DNA from 3 places in the Bacillus sp. NEB1478 genome. Region 1 is predicted to be linked to each of the others. Evidence: riboswitches for the same ligand, from Rfam matches in the RefSeq annotation. Region 1 holds a riboswitch; each other region holds the start of a gene.
The links. Region 1 has a riboswitch for thiamine pyrophosphate ahead of tenA (thiaminase II). Riboswitches for the same ligand answer to the same signal wherever they lie in the genome.
Positions count from the first base shown of each region.

Region 2: another riboswitch for thiamine pyrophosphate. It lies ahead of thiT (energy-coupled thiamine transporter ThiT); the one in region 1 lies ahead of tenA (thiaminase II).
Region 3: another riboswitch for thiamine pyrophosphate. It lies ahead of thiD (bifunctional hydroxymethylpyrimidine kinase/phosphomethylpyrimidine kinase); the one in region 1 lies ahead of tenA (thiaminase II).

Region 1 is NZ_CP134049.1:1,915,573-1,920,440, reverse strand. Features, by position in the region: gene RGB74_RS09485 (manganese-dependent inorganic pyrophosphatase) at 1-706, shown strand, start outside; gene RGB74_RS09480 (hypothetical protein) at 929-1,393, opposite strand; TPP riboswitch at 1,671-1,776, shown strand; gene tenA (thiaminase II) at 1,883-2,587, shown strand; gene RGB74_RS09470 (ECF transporter S component) at 2,589-3,170, shown strand; gene RGB74_RS09465 (ABC transporter ATP-binding protein) at 3,187-4,644, shown strand; gene RGB74_RS09460 (energy-coupling factor transporter transmembrane component T family protein) at 4,629-4,868, shown strand, end outside.
Region 2 is NZ_CP134049.1:2,225,567-2,230,434, reverse strand. Features, by position in the region: gene pknB (Stk1 family PASTA domain-containing Ser/Thr kinase) at 1-1,093, shown strand, start outside; gene rsgA (ribosome small subunit-dependent GTPase A) at 1,117-2,001, shown strand; gene rpe (ribulose-phosphate 3-epimerase) at 2,002-2,649, shown strand; TPP riboswitch at 2,671-2,778, shown strand; gene thiT (energy-coupled thiamine transporter ThiT) at 2,858-3,427, shown strand; gene RGB74_RS10970 (thiamine diphosphokinase) at 3,424-4,071, shown strand; gene spoVM (stage V sporulation protein SpoVM) at 4,183-4,263, shown strand; gene rpmB (50S ribosomal protein L28) at 4,597-4,785, opposite strand.
Region 3 is NZ_CP134049.1:2,582,083-2,586,950, reverse strand. Features, by position in the region: gene RGB74_RS12790 (SEC-C metal-binding domain-containing protein) at 1-189, opposite strand, end outside; gene RGB74_RS12785 (DUF4349 domain-containing protein) at 383-1,303, shown strand; gene RGB74_RS12780 (IDEAL domain-containing protein) at 1,441-1,671, opposite strand; TPP riboswitch at 2,040-2,148, shown strand; gene thiD (bifunctional hydroxymethylpyrimidine kinase/phosphomethylpyrimidine kinase) at 2,269-3,081, shown strand; gene thiM (hydroxyethylthiazole kinase) at 3,068-3,958, shown strand; gene thiE (thiamine phosphate synthase) at 3,958-4,629, shown strand; gene thiW (energy coupling factor transporter S component ThiW) at 4,660-4,868, shown strand, end outside.

The DNA.
Region 1 (4,868 bases):
CCACAACGAACGTCAGCAAAGTGCAAGTGATATTGACAAAGTTCAAGTACTTGAAGTAATTGATCATCACCGTATTGCAAACTTTGAAACAAGCGATCCTTTATACTATCGTGCAGAGCCAGTTGGCTGTACAGCAACGATTTTAAACAAGATTTATAAAGAAAAAGGGGTAAAAGTAGAGAAAAATATCGCAGGTCTTATGCTATCAGCGATTATTTCTGACTCTCTTTTATTTAAATCACCAACTTGTACACAAGAAGATGTAGATGCTGCGCACGAGCTTGCTGAAATCGCTGGTGTTGATGCAGAAGCATATGGTTTAGAAATGCTAAAAGCTGGTGCAGACCTTAGTAACAAAACAGTAGAAGAGCTCATTTCTCTTGATGCTAAGGAATTCAATATTGGCTCTAGTAAAGTAGAGGTTGCTCAAGTAAACACAGTAGATGCTAGTGATGTACTAAAGCACCAAGCTGATTTGGAAACATCTATTTCTAAAGTTATTGATGAGAAGGGTCTAGACCTGTTTATGTTTGTAGTAACTGATATCCTTACAAACGATTCAACTGCATTAGCACTTGGTAAAAGATCTGAAGCGGTTGAAAACGCTTATGATGTAAAACTCGAAAACAACACAGCTATATTAAAGGGTGTTGTATCACGTAAAAAACAAATTATCCCTGTATTAACAGAGGTTATGAGCAAATAATTTTAAAAAAACACAGCGACTCGAACTAGAGTGGCTGTGTTTTTTTATATAGTTACTTTTTATAAGATTGTTTTTTGGGTCAAGCAACGTCTCATGCCTTGTGAGGAGGATTCTCATGTAGTTGGCACCCTCCTTTTAGCCGTAGTCTCGTACCTTATGCGCCAACAAATTTGTCAAAGAAGGGTATTACAATACTCAGCAACAAAGTTTACCTAAACAGCCTTATAGATTAATATGAATCAGTAAGAGAATCCCAAAAATAATAGCAAAAGCAACATGAATTTTTTTCGTTTTTAACGCATTCTTCGTTTTTATACTCCTCTGATGACGCCAACCTAGTAAATCTAATATTATGAATGAACTAAATACAGCAATACCTGAATATATTCGTATTGACTCTCTAACAGGATATAATAAGAAAAATAAACCGTGAGCGAAAGCTAATATTAAAACGGTTAATCCAAAATAAATATGAAAGTACTTCAACGTAAGAAATACCATCTGTACATATTCAACAAATATTACGTTTCTCTTTTTTAATTCCAGCCATACTTTTCGAAATAACCAGAGTAAAGCAGCGCCAATGCTGACAATTTCGGCAATTGTTCCAACATTTTTATCAATTCCTTTATAAAATCGATTTACAGGCACGTCATTAAAGAAATGATAAAGAGTAATCGTTAACATCCCAAATCCTATAAGAATGAGTATACTTAATGTTATTCTAATAGAATAGGTGAGCAGCTTCATAAACCAATGATTTTTTTTCAATACAGACACTACTTTCCTAGAAGATAACCGGTAATGTAATTTTACTTTTGAAGAGGCATAATTAAACAAATTAACAAAAAAATTTCATATTTTTTGTTTCACATACTCTGGATATGCGATTGATCACAAAATATTTGACAATCATTACTGCCCTGTTATTATAGAGAGCAAGAAACAGTTAACTAAATATTGAACTAACCACTAGGGGTGCCTTATAAGGCTGAGATCGAAGTGCGACTTCGAGACTCTTAGAACCTGATCTGGATGATACCAGCGTAGGGAAGTGGTGTTACGGAAACTAATATTTAAAAGATGAGTTTTCAAACACCCACTTTCTTTATTAAAAGATAGTGGTTTTTTTATTGGCTAAAATTAGTTGCTGACTTAATCTCAAGGAGGACAATCATGCAAACATTTACTGAAAGTTTACGCCAAAAAGCGGAACATATTTGGGAAGCCAATCTTCATCATCCGTTTGTTAAAGGGATAGGTAGTGGTGAATTATCACTCGATTGTTTTAAATTCTATATTTTGCAAGATTCATATTATCTTTCCCACTTTGCAAAAGTTCAAGCATTAGCTGGATCAAGGGCAGAAGATCTTTACACAACATCAAGAATGGCGGCACATGCTTTAGGTACAAGCGAAGCAGAACTAGCACTTCATGAAAAGTTTATTAAACAACTTCAAATTACAGATGAGGAACTGACAAATTTCCAACCCGCTCCAACTGCTTACAATTACACCTCACATCTCTACCGTGTCGGTGAATCTGGTACATTAGGTGAAATAATCGCTGCCATACTGCCTTGTTACTGGATCTACCACGAAATTGGAGAGAAATATAAAGGATCAACGCCAAATGAACCCATTTTTCAAGAATGGATTTCAACATATGGCGATGAATGGTTCGCAGAGTTAGTTCATGAACAAATTAATCGATTAGATCATTTGGCTGAAAAAGCGAGCGAGTCAGAAAGAAATAAAATGGAAACTCATTTCTTGCTGAGCTGCCAATATGAATATTTGTTTTGGGAAATGGCTTATAAGATGGAACAATGGTCATTCGATCCCCTAAAAGAAAACTTAGTTGTTAAAGGAGAAAGATAAAATGTCTAAAGGATTAAAACTTACAGATATACTTGTGACTATTGTTATTTCAATCGGTTTTGGAATCGTTTATAAACTTTGGGGGCCGCTTTATTATGCAGTAAAACCAATTGGTCTGCATGTAGATCAATTTATTTATGGCATGTGGTTCATTGCTGCTACAGTTGCCTTTCTCATTATAAGAAAACCAGGTGTCGCACTCTTAGCTGAAATTGCTGCCTCCTCAGGTGAGTTTTTAATGGGCTCAGAATTTGGATTAGAGGTACTTTTATACGGAGTTATTCAAGGATTGTGTGCAGAATTAATCTTTATGGCGTTCCGGTATAAACGTTATGACCTGATGACAGTGTCTATAGCAGGTTTGAGTTCTTGCACAGGGTCATTGTTTATGGATTATTACAAGGGATATATTGGAGATCTATCAACATGGAATTTAACGTTATACGTCGCTTTTAGATATATAGGTACAATTGTGTTTTCTGGGATACTAGCTTTCGGAATTGCTAGAGCACTTGAAGCAACAGGCGTTACAAATTTAATTAGACCTGCATCAAAAGAAGATTACGATGCTTTAAATCAATAAATAAGAGGTGAATGCAGTGGCTATTGAAACATCGGTGGATCATTTAAGATTAAAATTTCCAAAAGAAAAAGGGATGCTATTTAAAGATTTGTCGGTCTCTTTTGAAAAAGGGGAGAAGGTCTTGCTGCTTGGTCCATCCGGGTGCGGAAAATCCACATTGCTGCAGGCACTTTCTGGATTGATTCCCAGTGCGATTGAAGTACCAATCAAATACAACGAAATTCATATTCCAGAATCATGGGGCTTTGTTTTCCAAGATCCCGACTCACAATTTTGCATGCCATTTGTTGACGAAGAAATTGCCTTTGTCCTCGAGAACCTTCAAGTTCCTCGGAGTGAGATGAAGGGGAAAATTACTGAATTATTAAATACGGTTGGACTTGAATTAGATGATATCCATACTGAAATTCAATCCTTATCAGGCGGCATGAAACAGCGTTTGGCGATCGCTTCTGTCTTAGCTTTAAATCCAGACGTCCTTTTCCTTGATGAACCTACAGCTCTAATCGATGAGCAAGGTACCAGCCAAGTTTGGGATACTATAAAAGAAGTATCTGACGAGAAAACTGTGATTATCGTTGAACATAAAATTGATCAGATACTCGATTTTGTTGACCGTGTTATTGTGTTTGATCCATATGGAGAAATTATTGCTGACGGAAATGTTCATCAAGTATTTTCAAAGTATAAAGACACGCTGCACCAATTTGGAATCTGGTACCCAGGAGTATGGGAAAATCATGTATTCGATGACAGGAAAAACAGTGAACCAAATATAGATGTAATGGAACAAAATACTTTAATTTTAGAAAACTTTAAAGGATATCGAAAAAAGGAAGTTATGGTTTCTTTTGATCAAGCATCTGCATCATCTGGTGAATGGATTGCTGTCATAGGAGAGAATGGTGCGGGGAAGAGTACACTTCTTTTATCACTAATGCAATTGTTAAAAACAACAGGTAAATATCACATTAATGATACACAAATTAAGGGGATTAAAGATCTGCAAAATAAAGCTTATTTTGTCTTTCAAAACCCTGAATATCAATTTGTAACAAATACCGTTTATGATGAATTGGCCTTTGCATTAAAACATCAGAAAGCAGATGCTGATTATATGAATCAACGGGTTACAGAGCTGTTATCCGTTTTTGGTCTGAGCGACAAGAAAAATCATCACCCTTATCATCTATCTCTTGGACAAAAACGAAGATTAAGTGTAGCCACGGCATTTATACAGAATCCTAAGATATTGTTATTAGATGAACCTACTTTTGGCCAAGATTCTAAAAACACATTTAGACTCCTAGAGTTCTTGGAAAAAGAACAGCAAAAAGGGACCATTATTGTTATGGTTACTCATGATTCAAATATTGTGAAACATTACGCAACAAGTGTCTGGGAAATAAAAAACAGAGCCGTCTACAAAATGGATCTGTCTCGAAGTGAGGAAATAGCATGCATGAATCATTAACTCATTCAGAAAGCTGGCTCCATAAGATTAACCCTTCTTTTAAATTGATCATCCTGACACTGTTGTTTATTTTCGGTATCTTGATTCATAATGTGAATTTTATGATTTCGTTTACGATTGTAACGTCAATTTTGTTTCTTTTTTTCACCGGACATTCATTTAAGCGGATCATTCTTTTTTCATTGCCATTTATCATCATTTTCCTTTCTACTTCCTCATCCATG
Region 2 (4,868 bases), 310 kb from region 1:
TGATGAAAAAACAAAATTCATTACACCAATAGTACCCCCTGATGCTCCAGTAAGTCCTCTTGTTGATGAGGAAAAGGGGAAAGGGAAAAAGAAGAAGAAAAAGAAATGGTGGCTTATTATTCTTCTGTCCTTACTTTTATTAGGTGGTGCTGGATTAGCTTCGGTGACACTGCTTCCTTCTATTTTTCAACTAAAAGAAGTCAGTGTGCCGGATGTAGTAGGAAATGATTATGAAGATGCTTTCGATAAGCTCAAAGCAGAAGGTTTAGATGTAAAACGCCAAGAAGTATTTGATAAAGAAGTGGAGGACGGAAAGGTAATTCGTCAAGATCCGGCTCCCCAAACCAAAGTAAAAGAGCGCAGTTTGGTAACTTTACAAGTTTCAAAAGGCCCTGAAAAAGAAAACATGCCAGATGTAGAGGGTATGAACATTGATTCCGCAGAAGCACTTCTAAATGATAAAGGGTTTACAAATATTAGTAAAAATTATGAGGACTCAGATACAGAGCCGGAAGGAACGGTCTTATCTCAAAATCCTGATCAAGATGAAAAAGTAACACCATCAGATACGACCGTTGAATTGACGGTCAGCAGCGGGAAACCATCGATTCAAGTAGAGAATCTTGCCGGGTTAACGAAGGAGCAAGTATCGAACTATGCGAATGATGCAGGTCTTGTTGTTGAATACAGTGAGGATTTTTCTGACTCGGTAGAAGAAGGAAAAGTTATTTCGCAAGATCCTTCTCCATTTACTCAAGTTGAGAAAGGCGCTACGATCAGTGTTGTGCTGTCAAAAGGACCAGAAGAAACAGAACCGCCGCCACCGCCGCCACAAGAAACGGCTCCTGATCGAACAACTACAGAGAAAATAGATGTTAAAGTCAAAGGGAAACCCAAGAAAGAAACAGTCCATGTGAAAATTGTTTATTCAGATAAAAATGCAACTGACAAAGTTTTTATTGAAGAAGATATCGCTGAAAATAAAATTTACTCCCTTCCGTTAACTATTGCTGAAGGTGGTACAGCTTCTTATACTGTGTTTATTAATGATAAACAAGATCAAGCAGTAACCATAAATTATGATGATATTTAGGAAGGGGACGATGGTGATTAAGCATGACTGAAGGAAGAATTGTTAAAGCGTTAGCGGGGTTCTATTACGTAATGGATCAAGGTCAGATTTTCCAGTGCAGAGGAAGGGGAAACTTCCGCAAAAGGAAAGTAAATCCATTAGTAGGGGACTGGGTAGAATATGAGTCCAGCAATAAAACGGATGGTTATATTATGGACGTAAAAGAACGGAAAAATGAACTCGTTCGGCCGCCGATCGCAAACGTAGATCAAGCCATTCTCGTATTTTCAGCAGTGCAGCCTGACTTTAGTCCTTTGCTACTAGACAGATTTCTCGTTCATATTGAAGCAAACGATATTTTACCTGTTATCTGTGTTTCGAAAATGGACTTAGTTGAAGAAACGTCTGAATATGAAAAAATTCAAATATACATTGAGAAATATAGAGACCTAGGATATGAAGTCATCCCTACCTCAACGAAGACAGATGAAAGTTTAGAAATGTTTTATCCGCTATTTAAAGATAAATTGACTGTGTTTGCTGGTCAATCCGGAGTGGGGAAATCTTCTTTGCTTAACGCAATTAATCCGGAACTTATGCTCGAAACGAATGAGATTTCTACTCACCTGGGACGAGGAAAACATACAACACGCCATGTTGAATTAATATTATTTGGCAATGGTCTTGTAGCTGATACGCCTGGTTTTAGTTCACTGGATTTCTTAAATATCGAAGCGGAAGAATTGTCTGGATATTTTCCAGAGATGAACGCACGGCGAGGAGATTGTAAATTTCGAGGATGTTCACATACATCTGAGCCTAAATGTGCGATAAGAGCAAGTGTGGAAACAGGTGAAATTCCTGAATTCCGCTATGATCATTATGTGAGTTTTTTACAAGAAATAAAGGATCAAAAACGGAGGTACTAAATGATTAAAATAGCCCCTTCAATTTTATCGGCTGACTTTTCAAAGTTGGGTGATGAGATTAAAGCAGTAGAAACAGCAGGTGCAGATTATATTCATATCGATGTGATGGACGGACATTTTGTGCCGAATATTACGTTGGGACCTCTAGTTGTTCAAGCTGTACGACCATTAACAAAGTTACCTTTAGATGTTCATTTAATGATTGAAAATCCAGATCAGTATATTGAAGCATTCGCAAGTGCAGGTGCAGATATTATTACAGTTCATGTTGAAGCATCTGCGCACCTTCATAGAACGATCCAATTGATCAAGAAAACTGGTGTAAAGGCTGGGGTTGTTTTAAATCCGGCGACACCTGCAGATTCGCTCAAACATATTATTCATGATATTGATATGGTCTTGCTTATGACTGTCAATCCGGGATTTGGAGGACAATCATTTATTAAAAGTGTTGTTTCTAAAATAAAAGAAGTTAAAAGCTTAATTGATGAAAATGAATTGGATGTTGAAATAGAAGTAGACGGCGGTGTAAATGCAGAAACAGCTCCATTGTGCATTGATGCAGGTGCAACCGTATTAGTAGCCGGATCTGCCATTTATGGGAAAGACGATTTAAAGCGTGCGATAAACGCTATCCGTGGTGTATAATAGTATTTGGAAAAATAAATAAGCAACCACAGGGGGAGTCTTTTTAAAAGGCTGAGAGGGGAGTGCACTCCCGACCCTTTGAACCTGAAGCTGGATCATACCTGCGTAGGAATGTGGAGTCGTGTAACTTTTTGTAAAGAAAAGCAACCGTGCGCTCACATGCCGGTTGCTTTTTTGTTTTCCTTCAAATGAAGAGGGGGAAGAAGAAATGAATAATAGCAAAATCTTATTTTTGACCGAATTAGCAATTATGGCTGCACTTTCACTTATTTTAGGGTTGATTAAGTTCTCAGGATTATGGGCTCAAGGTGGATCTGTGTCATTGGAGATGGTTCCAATCTTTATCATGGCCTTTAGAAGAGGTGTTAAAGCAGGAGTTTTCACAGGCCTGTTAGTGGGATTGCTGCAGCTGGCTGTAAACCCTCAAATCTATTACTTTGCACAAGTAATATTGGACTATCCGCTTGCATTTGCTTTATCAGGATTAGCAGGATTGTTTGCTCCATCTATTAAACAAAATACGGCAAAGAGAACGGCGTTGATGATTACGGGTATTTTTGTCGGCTGTACTTTGCGTCTTTTATCTCATGTAATCTCAGGAGTTATCTTCTTCAGCCAATTTGCAGGAAAAATGAACGTTTGGTTATATTCTATTTTTTATAATGGTTCATTTATGGTTATTATTTTCGTTATTACTTGCATCGTTGTAATCTTATTAACAAACACAGCTCCGAAACTGCTTCATACAGAACGAAAAACGCTTCAGCCCACAATATGAAAATTAGAATTGTTGCAGGTGGACCGGTTAGCTTAATACCAGATTTAAAAAAATATGTTGGTGGTCCAGATACAATTTGGATAGGTGTGGATAGAGGGACATTTGTTCTTATAGAAACAGGGATCAGACCAAAACATGCATTTGGCGATTTTGATTCTGTTTCTGAAAATGAAAAGGAAGCGATTGTTCATGCGTCTATTCATCTGAATGTGTATCGGTCAGAAAAAGATCAGACAGACATGGAAATTGCATTTGCATGGGCAATGGATCAAGATCCAGAGGAAGTTTTATTATTCGGAGCCACTGGGGCCAGATTGGATCATGAACTTTTAAATATTCAGCTCTTATCTAATTGTCTTCATAAAAAAGGCACTATAGTAAAAGTTGTAGACTGTCGTAATGAAATAACGCTGCATGCTCCTGGCACATATGTCATCAGTCAAGATGACAGGTTTTCCTATATATCATTTTTGCCATTTGAAGGAGAAGTAACGGGTATTACTTTAGAAGGGTTTAAATATCCTTTGCAAAACGCATCTTTGCAGATGGGATCATCTCTTTGCATTTCAAATGAGCTTGTAAATAAAAATGGTACTTATTCTTTTGACTCCGGCATAATAATGATGGTAAAGAGCCGTGATTAATATATAATCGCGGAAAACAGGCCCCGAGGCACCATTTATAAAACGGGGAATAAATTATAATTATTACGTGTTTGCTCTTATCATTTTTTATGGGCCTGGAGGAGGGGTAAGATGAAATTTTATACCATTAAACTACCTAGATTTTTAGGGGGATTCGTTCGAGCCATTTTAGGATCTATGAAAAAAGGATAACAAACAAAAAAAGCGCTAATATAGCGCTTTTTTTGTTTGACAGATTTTTTACTTTTTTTAAAAGACCTTTGAAAAAAATGATTGTTGCATACAAATCTCTTTTTATTCTTCTTTGACAGTTGATTGTAGTGTGCCAGCGACTTGAAAAATCTTCTCGCAAGACATGCGACGAGGAAATAGCTTCGATAGAATTTGCTAGAAGACGCAGGAGCAGATTATTTATGGGCTCACCGCCTGCCCCGCGGAAAGCGAGCAACCTGAATCGAAAATCAACTACTTCCAAGAACAAACTTTTAGACAAAGAAAAAAACAGCAGTTAAACTGCTGTTTTTATTAAACGCGTTCTACTTTGCCAGACTTAAGTGCACGAGCAGATACGTATACGCGCTTAGGTTTTCCGTCCACAAGAATGCGAACCTTTTGGACATTAGCTCCCCAGCTTTTCTTTGATTTGTTCATAGCGTGAGAACGCTTGTTTCCTGTTTTAGGTCCTTTTCCAGTAATAAAACATTTACGAGCCATAGTATGTGAACCTCCTTTACAGCAAAAGCTTTGCATCAATTCAATCGTATGTTAAATACTAAATAATATTAGCATGACTCAAG
Region 3 (4,868 bases), 670 kb from region 1:
AGGATATTCTTTTACATATTCAGAAGTACGGGCTGCTAATTCAGCTTGGTAGTTCTCAAGTGCGTATTTTATCAATCCCTCTTGATGAAAAGAGACTTCGCGCGTTTGTTCTTCTTTATGAAGACAACATTTTTTATATTTTTTTCCGCTGCCGCACACACAGGGATCATTTCTTCCTATCATTGACATGCTATTCCTCCAGTAAAACACTTACTCAACCTTGTACATACTAGCATAGATCGAGTTTATTTCAAAACACTTACTATTAATCTCTATTCTAACATAATTTATACATTGGAAAAATTAACTGGAATGGATAGCTTCAGCGGTTTGAAACCTTTATTTGGAAAAAACGTCTATATATAAAAGGGGGATTTACGATATGTGGAAAAAATGGAAAGCAGGGGTGTTTCTTTGTGTCTTGCTTTTTTTAGCAGCCTGCAGTTCTGGTGAAAAATCAGCTGAAAAATCGATGGATGAAGCTGGAGGATCTTCTAGCGGGAAAATAGCGGAAAGTAAATCACTTGAAAACAGTGATAAAGCAGAATCAGATACAAAGAATTCAGGTGAGGGAAAATCAGCTGAAAGCATAAAAGATCAGCGGAAAGTAATCTACAATGCAGATGTAAGCATAAAAGTAGAAAAGCTTCAACATTCGATGGAGAACGTCAGAACGATGGTCGAAGATAAAGGCGGCTATATTGTTGAATCGAATACCAATACTGGTGAGGCAGGCTATGAGGATGGAAGGATCGTAGCGAGAATTCCGATGAACGAATTTCGTCCCTTTCTAAAGCAAGTTAAAAGCTTAAGCAAAGGAACTCCGAATGAAAGAGTAAGCGGGGAAGATGTAACAGAAGAATATGTTGATTTAGCTTCTCGTCTAAAAGCGAAAGAACAGGTCAGGGATCGATTAGAGACTTTTATGAAAGATGCAAAACGAACGGAAGACTTATTAAAAATATCGTCTGATCTTGCTAATGTTCAAGAGGAGATTGAACAAATTCAAGGGCGGCTGAACTTTCTAAAAAACCAAAGTGATTATTCAACGGTTACGATTAACTTTGGCGTTAAAAACTTGAAAGCAGAAAAACTTCAAACCGAAGAGTTAAACACGTGGAAGAAAACGAAAAAGCTATTTATGGAGACTGTAAATTTCTTTGTTTCTGCCGTGTCCTTTATTATCGTTGCTTTGATCGGTCTGGCACCACTTTGGCTGATAATGGCTGTGATTGTTTATTTTATTTGGAGAAGAAAAAATAGGCAAAAGAAAAAGCCGGAATCCCCGACATCGATGTCTTAATTATTTGATTTAAAAATGTGATAACAGGCTGTGACGTCACAAACACCCTCTGCAGCAGGATCTTTATTCCGTGCTGTTCAAAGGGTGTTTTGGCTTTTTGGTTAACCTTTAGTGATTGATTAACCTTCGTTCAAGCCTTAAGCGAGGAAAGCTTGGTATTCTTTCGTTAGCTTCATAAAACGATCTTTATCTTTTGCATCCAAGGCATTGTTGATTTCTCTCTCATAATACTCGTGATAATATTTGTGAAGAGCTTCGTCTAGTACCATCTGGGCAATGAGGCTGAAGGAAAATGGGTCTCTTTTTTGTTGTTTGTACTGAACCATTTCGTTTTGGTTTTTGTTAAAAGAAGTATTCTTGTCTTTCATCCTGATTCCCTCCTTAAGATTATCTCCCTATCCATTTTTTATGGTTTCTAGGTTTCTATTAGTATACTGAGCAAGGTGCTAACTGACAACCATTTTATTTGAAAATTCTGAAAAAAATTATGACATTAATTCGAAAGTACTGTTTCTTCACCACCTTTTGGAAGTTGTTTGTTATTTTTTGTCACTTGTATTGCCTTTTTCTAGAATTTGTTACAATTGTTATTTTTTTGTGTTTGTTTTGTATAGCTGGTGTTACTTACTATTTCCCCGTATTAGGGGATGCTTAAACACATGAAAACTGCAATTTGCTAAAATCGTTTGACAATAAGCGTGCAGTGTTAGTAGGATTGATATAAATCAATATAAACATTTTTCGCTAGGGGTGCTCACGGTTTTGAGCTGAGAGAAGGAAATTTCCTTTGACCCTTTGAACCTGATCCGGATAATTCTGGCGTAGGGAAGCGGCGTGGAACCTAAAGGATATTTGTAGCTCGGATATAACTTTAACTGCCACCCGCTGACTGTTGCGGGTGGTTTTTTGTTTTTTTGTGAATTCGATGAATGAGAAAAAGAGGAGGATGAGGTATGGGACAATTAATAAAGGTGTGCAAGGCACTTACGATTGCCGGGTCTGACAGTGGCGGTGGAGCTGGAATTCAGGCGGATCTCAAAACGTTTCAGGAATTCGGTGTTTACGGTATGTCGGTTATTACTGCCATTACTGCACAAAACACGACAGGCGTACAAGGGGTGTACCCTGTTCCTTTGGAAGGACTGGAAAAACAACTGACATCTATAGGAAGCGACTTAACACCAGACGCATTGAAAACGGGGATGCTATTCTCAGGTGAGTATATTGAAAGAATAGCCTATTATATTCAAAAATTCGGCTGGAAAAACGTCGTTGTTGATCCCGTTATGATTGCAAAAGGCGGAGCTGAATTACTAGGAGAGGAAGCTTTGGAAGCGATGCAAAAATACATGCTGCCGTTAGCTAAAATCGTCACACCTAATATTCCAGAAGCAGAAGCACTTACCGGAATCGATATAACCAGTACAGAAGCAAAAATGGAAGCTTCACGTATCTTGTTTGATCAAGGAGCAGATTATGTGGTGATCAAGGGCGGTCATATGGATGAAGAAGAGATCGTGACCGATTTTATTTATGATGGTGTGGAAATTTGGGAACTGACGGATAAACGAGTGGAGACAAAAAATACGCACGGGACAGGCTGTACGTTCTCAGCTGCATTGACAGCTGAACTTGCTTACGGGAAAACGGTTGAAAGTGCAATAGAAAGAGCTAAAAAGTATATTCAAACCGCGATTGAGCATGGAATTGATGTTGGAACAGGACACGGCCCGGTAAATCATTTTGCTTTTAGGAGGATTGGACATGACCAAAGATAGAGTGCAAGAGTGGAGGACGTTTATAGAACAAGTAAGAAATGGACGTTCACTCGTTCATCACATCACGAATAATGTAACGATGAATTTCTTGGCGAACGGTGTTCTTGCTGCTGGCGGAAGTCCGATGATGGTGCACGATGCATGTGAAGTAGAAGATGCTGTTGCCGTATCAGATGCACTTGTCCTTAATATTGGAACTTTAGAAGAAGCGACAGCAAAATCTATGGTTCTAGCATTGAGAAAAGCAATGCATTCAGGAGTGCCTGTTGTTCTCGATCCTGTAGGAGTAGGATTATCCGCATTTCGTCAAGAAACCGTCAAAACATTATTAACGGAATATTCAGAATTGAAGGGGGTCAGTCCCCAAACAATTCTGACAATTTGCGGGAATGCAGCAGAGATGAAGTTTTTAGCGGGGCTAAGCTGGGAAGGCAGGGGAGTTGACGGTGACCTGGAATTCGCTGAAGGCGGTCTTGCAGAGCTGGCGATTACGGCAGCAAAACGTACTGGATGCATCATTGCCATGACAGGTGAAACGGATGTGATTACAGATGGAGAAACGGTTATTGAACTATCCCACGGTCATCCAATGCTTTCACTTGTCACAGGTACAGGTTGCTTTGCGACTTCCATGACTGCACTTTATCAAGCGAATCATAAGGCTGGATTGACTACAAGCCTCTCACTTTTAGAAAGAACAGCTTTAGCGATCTTGATGCTGACTAAAGCAGCAGAAGCAGCAGTCCAAACGGCCAAAGGACCTGGAAGCTTTCAGCAAAACTTGTTGGATGAATTATATTCTTTAGAGACAACAGAATCGATTTTAGATGGGACGATCAATTGGAAAGAACTGCAGAATGTGAAGGAGAAACAGTAATGGCGAATTTAATGCAAGAAGAACTCGCACAAAAACTATCTCTTTATTTTGTAGCAGGTACGATGAATTGTGAGGGCCCTGACGATTTTAAAAGAATCGTAAAAGAAGCGATAGATGGTGGCATTACCACCTTTCAGTACCGTGAAAAAGGGGAGAATGCCGTAACGGGAGACAAGCAGTTTGAGATGGCATTATATGCAAAGAATCTATGTAAGGAAAATGACGTTCTTTTTATTGTGAACGATGATCTGGAATTAATGAAAGCTGTAGATGCCGATGGTCTCCACGTTGGGCAGACCGATGGAAATCTCGATGTGATCAGGAAAGAAACGAAGGAGAAGATTCTAGGGATATCTGCGCATACATTGACTGAAGCGAAAGATGCTGCAGAACGTGGAGCGGATTATGTTGGTGTAGGTCCTATTTTTGCCACATCCACAAAGCCTGACGCAGAAGAGCCAGTAGGAACTGGGATCTTTAAAGAACTTCAAGACAATGGCATCTCAATCCCACTTGTTGCTATTGGTGGAATCTCCATAGAAAATACGTCTGAGACAATTACAGCAGGGGCTGATGGTGCTGCGATCATATCTGCAATCACTTTATCTGCTGATCCAAAACGAGCATCTAAAGAATTACTCTCAATCATTTTAAAAGCAAAGAGGGGATAAAAATTGAGGTTTTCTGTTCAAAAGCTCACAATGATGGCCATGTTCGTTGCGATCGGTACACTTTCATCTCATTTACTATGGATTCCTGCAGGAGCAGCGAAGGCGTTTCCTGTCCAACATGCAATTAATGTCATAGCAGGAGTTATTTTAGGACCGCTTCCTGCAGTTGTTATCGCTTTTGCAATCGGGCTGCTGCGGAATATTTTAGGTGTTGGATCATTGCTCGCTTTTCCTGGTGG